2 regions of the Photobacterium sp. GSS17 genome follow, and region 1 is predicted to be linked to the other one. Evidence: riboswitches for the same ligand, from Rfam matches in the RefSeq annotation. Region 1 holds a riboswitch; the other holds the start of a gene.
The links. Region 1 has a riboswitch for cyclic di-GMP ahead of PGW97_RS11030 (lytic polysaccharide monooxygenase). Riboswitches for the same ligand answer to the same signal wherever they lie in the genome.
Positions count from the first base shown of each region.

Region 1 (4,215 bases):
CGGGCTCTTATCACGAGGCGGGTTTGGTGCCAATACAGCGCCCTAAAACCACGACGCAGATATGGCTCGAACTGCAGGCGAGCGGCAAGCTGGCGACAGAATATAACGATGCGGTGTTGCCGCAGGCTGCCGAGCAGACTGAGCAGCGAATGCTGAACAGTTTTACCACCCCCATTCCGGCCAAATTTATATCTGATTCTATGGGCGGCAGCTAGGAAGGATACCAATATGTCGGTGCGCATCGGTGGTGGTATCAGAAAGCGGCAGCAGGGAGCTGTCGGGAGCGGGCTTATTCTGCTGATGATAGCAATGGCCGTATTTTTAGCGCTGGCAGTCGATACCGGGCGATTGTTCTGGGAACAACGACGACTGCAGCAACAGGCTGATCTTGCGGCATTAAGTCTGGGGCGAAGCGGTTGTTATCTCCACGGAGTCAGCCAGAAAAGTGCCATGGAAGCGACGGCTAAATCGGTTCTGGCGGCGAATGGCTTTGACACCAGTAGTGCCAGTTATCGGGTTGATGTCGGCACAGCCAGTATTCACGATAATCACTGGGTGATCGAGACCGGTACTAAGAGCGCATTTCAGGACGCCGCGCGGGTGACCATCAGCAAAAAGGTGGCTGCCAGTCTGTTTCCCCGTCTGCTTTCTGACTCTTCTGACGCCCAGATGATCACCTTGTCAGCTCAGGCGGGGATCAATAAAAAAGCGAAAGTCGGTTTCGGCGTTGGCTCAACGCTGGTCAATGTCGGGTTGACCAATTCCATTCTCGGCGCGGCACTGGGCGGAAACCTGACACTGGTGTCGTATGATGAGCTGGTCAACACCCGAATCGGACTGGGAACCTTGGTTGCTGCAATGAATCAAGAGGAGCCGCTGGGTGGCGACTCGCTGGAACAACAACTCGATCAGTTGCTGGTCAAAGAGTTGTCTATCGCGCAGCTGATAGACGTGTTGATCACCCAAGTTGGAGCGACGTCAGAAGCCGGTCAGGCTCTTTCCCAGATCCGTAGTGTGGCCAGTGTGTCTTCCCTGCCGTTAATCACCCTGAACGGATTTCTGACGCTGGCCAACGGGAGTGATGACAGTGAAATAGTGGCTATTCATCAAGCGGCGCTCGCTGCCAGCCTGTCTTTATATGATCTTGTTTACGCATCTGTGCTGGCTGCGGTCAATCTCGACAGCCGTACCTTGTCATTGGCGGGAGGTGAGCTGGATCTGGCATCACTGTTGGCACCGTTAACGGAAATCCGTCTGACAGTGACGCAGCCGCCGCAATTTAAAATGGGGTTGCTGCCATCTCAGGAAAATGACGGGTTCGTTAACGCGGTAAAAACCGCCCAAATAGAGCTGGATTTAAAGGTTAATGCGTTGAGTCTGCTGAGCAGTCTGGATCTGGGGATTATTACGGTGAAAAGCAGTGTCCTTGGGGTCAAGGTTGTGGCAGCAGAAGCCGAAACCCGGCTGCTGGATGTGTCTGGCTGTCAGTGGAGTCAGCAACATACCGTCACGTTTGATTTTGCTACCAAACCCTCGGTGGCAACGATTTTCGTTGGTGATGGTGGGGCAGAAGGCAATGCCGACGATTTCGGTGATATCAGTCAGCCGTTCTCGGTTGTGGTTGATATTCCGGCGCTGTATTCAGATTTGCTGGCGGTAGAAGTCGGGGCCAGTTTTCCGAATGCATCGGCGGCATTTCAGCCTCACAGTGAGCGCTTGACTGCTACCGATATGCTGCCCAAACAATACGCGCAGGTAGCTTCCGGCACCTTGTCTGAGACCGTATCCGGGGCAACCTTGTCTGCCAATTTGAAAACCGCTGACACGGGTGAAGACGTTGATAAAGGTTTGTTAGGAGGCTTGCTTGGTGGTCTTCTGGGGAGTCTGCTGAATGTACTTAACTTGGCATTAAGCCTGATAGACAGTGTGCTGCTTCCCGCTATTTTGCATGATGTGTTGATGCCGGTGGTGACGGAGGTGGTTGATCCTCTGCTGAAAGCTTTGGGGGTATCGGTGGGGCAGGCCGATGTGTTTGTCAGCGATTTCGAACTGGAAGGCGGGGCATTGATCGAATGACAGGTAAGGCGTAAACAAGGAAGCTCACAATAAGGACGAAACGCCATTGATAAAGAGAACGGGATCACCCTTCCAGAGTTGTCGTAGGGAATTGTTCTGACAGGAAAAATCACTATAACTAGTGCGGTCAGCTAAAGGCAAAGAATCTGAAAGGGTTCGACGCAAAGCCACCGGCCTAACAAGCGCAGATTGCACGACTATTCATACGCTATCCGGCGTGGTTACTTGTCGCTGTGCTTTATGGCAGCGGGGCTACCTGATTAAGAAAGCACGGCTTTCTTCACATAGCTGGCTTCCCAACGAATTAACTGGAAGCACATCATGAAAAAACGTTTTTCCTTATCATTGAGCGCCGCTACGGTGATGGCCTTGATTCCGTTACAGGTCAGTGCGCACGGCTACACCGATTTTCCCAAAGCCCGGCAAATGTTTTGCGTAGAAGATGGCGGGTATTACTGGCCGACAGACGGCTCTGGCATTCCGAACCAGGCATGTCGGGCCATTTTTCAGGAATCCGGCGCCTATCCATTTGTTCAGAATCATGAGTTCTCTGCCAATGTGGCGGACTACACCGACTTGAATGCCGTGAAGGCTGTGGTTGCTGACGGGCAGCTCTGTTATGGCTCGGATCCCAAAAAGAGCGGCATGGGGGTTGCCTCAGGCCAATGGCAGCGGACTGCAATGCAATCCGGTGAGACGTTTCAGCTCAAGTTTCGTGCTACGGCACCGCACAACCCGAGTTTCTGGGAAATTTACCTGTCTAAACCGTCTTACAATGCGGCGCACAGCCGCTTGGCTTGGGACGATGTCGAGCTGATTGCCAAACACGGCAATATCGCGAAAACCCAGATAGACGGTCAGGATTACTATGTGATGAACGTGACACTGCCAGCAGGCCGTTCTGGAGATGCGACTCTGCTGACACGCTGGCAGCGGGATGATGCCGCCGGGGAGGGATTCTATAACTGCAGTGATATCCGTTTCGACGGTGACGCACTGCCAGTTGAATGGCAGCCTTTGGGCGCGTTGATCCCGCAGGGGTTGGAGGCTCAGGTTGGTGATCAGGTGCTGTTCCGTATTTTTGATGGTTCAGGGCAGGAGGTGGTTGAAGTTACGCTTCCTGTAACGGCTGCCAATCAGAGCGTCCATCTGTGGTCGTATGAACTGGCACTAAAGGTCAATGAGCAGTACCACGCAATCACGCAGTTGGGGATGCTGCAACCAACCGGAGAGATCTGGTTTGATCAATCCGATCTGTACGGCAATCAGGTGTATGTGACTAACCGTGATTACCGTTATGCCCTGGATATTCGCGACGGTGAAGTGATCCCGCCGGATCCTGTTGAGCCAAGTGAACCAAGCGAATACGATTTTGTTTACCCCGACAATATTGGCAGTTACGAGCCGGGTAAAACCGTGGTGCTGAGCCGGGACGGCAGCACATACCAATGTCGGCCATTTCCGGAAGGCGGATGGTGTAACATCAATTCGGCCTCACATTATGAGCCGGGTTATGGTTCGAACTGGCAGGATGCCTGGTTGAAACTGTAATCAACCGCTGAAATTCAGAGAAAAGCGCTGGCACAGTCCGGCGCTTTTTTATACCTGAAAGTTCACGAAAATCAGTATGAAACGTCAATGACAGGAAAGTCAGTGTTTACAGTAAAAAACAATGAATCCTGTTTTAAACGGGATTAGTGATCCGCTTCAAATTAATTTGGTTGCATATCTCGGCAACTTGAATACCTTGCTCAAGATCAATTTGTTGCACATTAATTTGGTGGTAGCTTCTACCCCGCTGGAGTTACACAAGACTGATTACAGGTAGCTTGATCTAAGCCAATCAGTCTCTTGGCCGTTGGTAAGCTAAAGTAATGAGTATTTGATAATTATGGAGAATTATAAATGAGCACTGCGTTCTTTATTCCTACAGTAAACCTCATGGGCGCTGGCTGCCTGACTGAAGCGGCGGATGCAATTAAAGGTCATGGCTTTAAAAAAGCATTGATCGTCACTGACAAAATTCTCAGCCAAATTGGCATGGTTAAGCAAGTTGCTGACCTGCTGGCAGAGCGAAATGTTGAGTCTGTTGTTTTCGACGGGACACAACCAAACCCAACCATTAACAACGTTGAAGCA
Region 1 is NZ_CP117517.1:2,474,815-2,479,029, reverse strand. It holds gene PGW97_RS11040 (DUF3613 domain-containing protein) at 1-215, shown strand, start outside; gene PGW97_RS11035 (pilus assembly protein TadG-related protein) at 229-2,076, shown strand; cyclic di-GMP riboswitch class I at 2,203-2,336, shown strand; gene PGW97_RS11030 (lytic polysaccharide monooxygenase) at 2,398-3,627, shown strand; gene yiaY (L-threonine dehydrogenase) at 3,982-4,215, shown strand, end outside.

Region 2 (4,215 bases), 1.0 Mb from region 1:
AACGGCGATCCAGATAACCAAAAAATCCGGCGACCAGCCAAAATAAAGGCGGACGTCTACCCCACAGTAAAGCAGGATTCAGCACTTTGCCGAAGTGCCGCTGTTGGAGCCAGAGCAGGGGTCTGATCAGAACGGAGTAACGCTTTTTAGCCGAAATACGCACAGGAACCTCTTTTTCGTCGGTGTGTCGTGTAACTGTCTGAGTCCAATATAAAGATCATGGATCATTTTATCGGTAAATATCAGACAAAGACCTGATAAAGAGGTAAAAAATTTCAGTCGCTAATGAAAATAGCAGAAATCAGGATTGATCGATGGAAATTCGTACAGGAATGGATTGCGGCTGGTTAGCCACCTGATTGCGACTGCTTGGTGCATCGGTGATCAGAATATAGCCACAAGCGATAATCGGGGCGACAGACAACAACATGGTTTTACCAATATGGTAATTACGATACCAATACTTTCTAGCGCGGATTTTGAGGAGTAGTCCCCAGACGAATAAAGTGACGTTTAACACGGTAATCGACAGTAACACATCATGCATAGCCACCGGTGAAGCCACTTGTTGGCTGACCAATAAATAGACAACCACAGGCGGAAGCAGGCTAATAAGAACCACCGCTCGCATCAGGCGTGGCCATTTGCCAAACTTATCCTTGAACATCTGTTCATTTTGTCCTGGGAAAGGTTGGGAATAGTTCATATAACCTCCGGTGTTTTACATCCGGCTAATTCTACAATTGCCCTCATTGAATAAAAGTGTGTTGCCGAATTAATAAGCAGCTTTGTGAGTTAATTCAATGTTTGACAGGGAATGACATTATTCTGTCATTGCAGAGCCAAAAATATGTTGGGAATAAAAAAGAGATCCGAAGATCTCTTTTATATGTGTTAGGTTGCGATTAACTTAATTTCGCAAGAAGTTCTGAGCGCCGCTCTTTCGGGATAACAGACCAGTGCTTGCCACTGATTGCTCCTTCCAAAGCCCACAGTAAGTCGATACTTACTTCGCCTTCATGAGTGCTCTGTAGCGCTTTATACGCATTCAGGGCACCGGCTTCGTACAGCTCATCCACTGTGGTTATTCCGGCTTTTTTCAACATCCTCTCATTCGCCAGGCGAAGATTGGGTAAATCTTTGATTCGATTGGGAGAGGTGTTATTTTTTATTTCTTTATCTGCTTTAGCGGCAGATAAAGACAATTTCGCCTGAGCCAGAATTTTATCAGTATCGTCCCACCACTCTTCAGGAATGGCATAATGTTTGGTTACAACAGGAAAGCCACGTTTCTTATATACATAAGGTTTCATTCCTGCGGATTTATATTCCTTTTCATTGTCGGCATTCGCCCGTAAATGCAGTTTGTCATTTACCACGAGTGCAAACATTGTTTCGCCAGAAAATATGCCAAAGCCGCCAAACATTGAGCGTGATTTGACGTTATCGAAATTATTAAAAAGGCGTAATGAATCTTTGAGTACTGGTTTGTCCATGCGTCTTCTCGGTGAATTGTTACTAGGTCACCTAACAACGAGCGAGGATTCAAGAATAGCAGAGTTGTAAAACGAACTGTCAGGGAAAAGTGAAATTATTTCCTGATGTTATCTGCTATATCCATCGGCAACCCCGCTACCATAAGTTGACTGCTTTAAAAATAAAACTGCCTACTCTTAGGCCGGAAGCTTTGCGTCCCTACCTTTCGATAGGTTTGCCTTGTTCGTGACACCTAAAGCATATCTCAGAAGATTATTTTGAACTTGCTCCCAACTTTTAAAGTGTGATATTGCTCCCAGTAATATCTCACAATTTTTATAGTGATATACTTCTAATGTTGTGAATTTATTACTGTTTAAGTCAAAAGTGGTACAAAAAAACCGGAGATAAAAATCTCCGGTTTGTCATACATTTGTCATCAAGTTATGCATATCAGCTGTTCAGGTTACGCACTGATTTGCGAACGACCAGTTCTGGTATCATTTCAAAAACCTGATGCTCGTGTTCTTTGTTCTTCACGCGATCCATCAGAATCTCAACCGCACTCTTACCCAAACGGCGTTTAGGCTGGTGGATCGTGGTCAGTGGCGGTGAAAAATACGGTGCCAGGTCGATGTTATCGTAGCCAATGATCGACATATCGTCAGGTACACGGATACCGGCTTGCTCAAATGTACTGATCATGCCCATCGCCATGATGTCATTGAAGCAGAAAATCGCGGTTGGACGCTTTTCCATTGCCATAAATGTGTTGGCCGCTTTTACCGCAGATTCACATTCGAAGTCACCTTCCAGAATCCAGTCTTCATTGATGTCTAGTCCGGCTTCTGTCATTGCCTTGCGGAAACCTTTCAGGCGTTCGCGACAGGCCGCTTTTTCTGCGTGGCCAGTCAGACAGCCAATTTCCTTATGACCGTGCTCAATAAAGAATTTGGTTGCCACGTAGCCGCCAAGTTCAGCATTGTCCTGAATTTTATCGGTGTGCGGGCTTTCCGGACCCCAGTCCATGATCACCATCGGCAGATCTTTCTGGCGCTCCAGCAGTTCCAATAGTTGCTCGTCAAGATCCGAACACATCACCAGCAGGCCATCTACCCGTTTTTCGGCCAGCATACGCAGGTAATCTCTTTGCTTTTCCAGGTTACCTTCGGTGTTACACAGAATCAGCGTATAGCCTTCACCGTAGCAATATTCTTCAACGCCGTGGACAACTTCAGCGAAAAACGGGTTGGTCGATTTGGTTACCAGCATGCCGATGGTGCGGGTTGTATTGCACTTCAGGCTTCGTGCTACGGCACTTGGTGCGTAGTTCAGCTCTTCAACCGCCGCGAGAACTTTCTTCTGTGTTGCTTCAGCCACGAAGCGTGTTTTGTTGATCACGTGTGAAACGGTGGTGGTTGAAACACCAGCCATACGTGCAACATCTTTAATCGTTGCCATAGTTATTCTTCTAGTGAATGGGTCCGCAGACCTTTAAATTGAATGCATTACCTAAGAGGACAGTGATGAGTTGCGATGTCAGGGATGCCATTCACTATTCTGTTAGGTGGAATTACCAGAAACGCCAAAAGGCCGCATCTCGAACGGGCGGCTTCATCTCTGATAACAAAAAATCGTACCCGCGCTAATAAAACGCGTTGCATGGATCATTTGCATTGTTTAATCGCTTGCGATCACATTTTACTGAGTGTGGCCAATAGTGCAATGTTTCTGGCCAAAGTCATGGATATTAATTGACAGTTATCAATATTTTGCTTGTAACAAGGCTCTACGCTGCAATTTATTGTTATGGTAATAACTTGATTTGAAACAAATTTAATATCCTGCAATAAATCAGTTTGCATGGAATAAAAATACCGGTTGTGCTTGCTGCGCGACAACCGGTACTAATTTCGCTCAATCAACGATGTTTCCGCTCTTATAAAACCGTGGTCTTTTCACTTGAAGCGGCGTTATCACTCTGCTTCACGAGGTTTGATTGATAGTAATAGCGGCTCTGTTTTCTGCCTTTTTTCTGTCTGCGTTTTCACCGGCCGGTAACACGACAGGGTAGCCGTCGACCGGGTGGTGGCTGATGCATACCGGCCAGCCATATACGGTTTCAATGAGCGATTCGCTTAACGCATGCTGCGGGCTACCATCTGCCTGGATTTTGCCGTTGTTCATGATAACTAACCGGTCAGCGTACTGAGCAGCAAGGTTCAGATCATGGATGACGACGATGACCGCCGCGCCGGCCCGAGCCATGTCTCTGGCGACGCGTAACGTGTTGTGCTGATGCGCCAGATCTAACGCTGAGGTCGGTTCATCAAGCATCAGAACGCACTGTTCGCCCGCCTGACTTAATTGTGTCAGCACGCGGGCAAAATGAACCCGCTGTTTTTCTCCGCCGGATAAGGTCGGGTACAGACGTGAAGACAGGGCAGTCACGTCTACCTGCGCCATTTTTTCACTGGCAATTTTTCGGGTACGGGCCTGCGAGATATTGAGAGGCAAAGCCCCCAGAGCCACCACTTCTTCAGCCGTGAAGGCAAATGTCAGACTGCTGTGCTGCGGCAGGATGCCGAGATGCTGAGCCAGCTGATGGGGTGGCCAGTTTTGTCGGTTGCGGCCGAAATAGCAGATTTCCCCTGGCACGCTCCGTTCACCACACAGAACTTTCAGCAGGGTACTTTTCCCTGCGCCGTTGGGGCCTAACAGTGCAGTCAGCTCGCCTGA
Region 2 is NZ_CP117517.1:1,431,138-1,435,352, forward strand. It holds gene PGW97_RS06320 (carboxymuconolactone decarboxylase family protein) at 1-163, opposite strand, end outside; gene PGW97_RS06325 (hypothetical protein) at 302-706, opposite strand; gene PGW97_RS06330 (TfoX/Sxy family DNA transformation protein) at 906-1,496, opposite strand; cyclic di-GMP riboswitch class I at 1,620-1,726, opposite strand; gene purR (HTH-type transcriptional repressor PurR) at 1,930-2,937, opposite strand; gene PGW97_RS06340 (heme ABC transporter ATP-binding protein) at 3,463-4,215, opposite strand, start outside.
Region 2: linked by a shared signal. The riboswitch ahead of PGW97_RS06330 (TfoX/Sxy family DNA transformation protein) and the one ahead of PGW97_RS11030 (lytic polysaccharide monooxygenase) in region 1 are both predicted to bind cyclic di-GMP.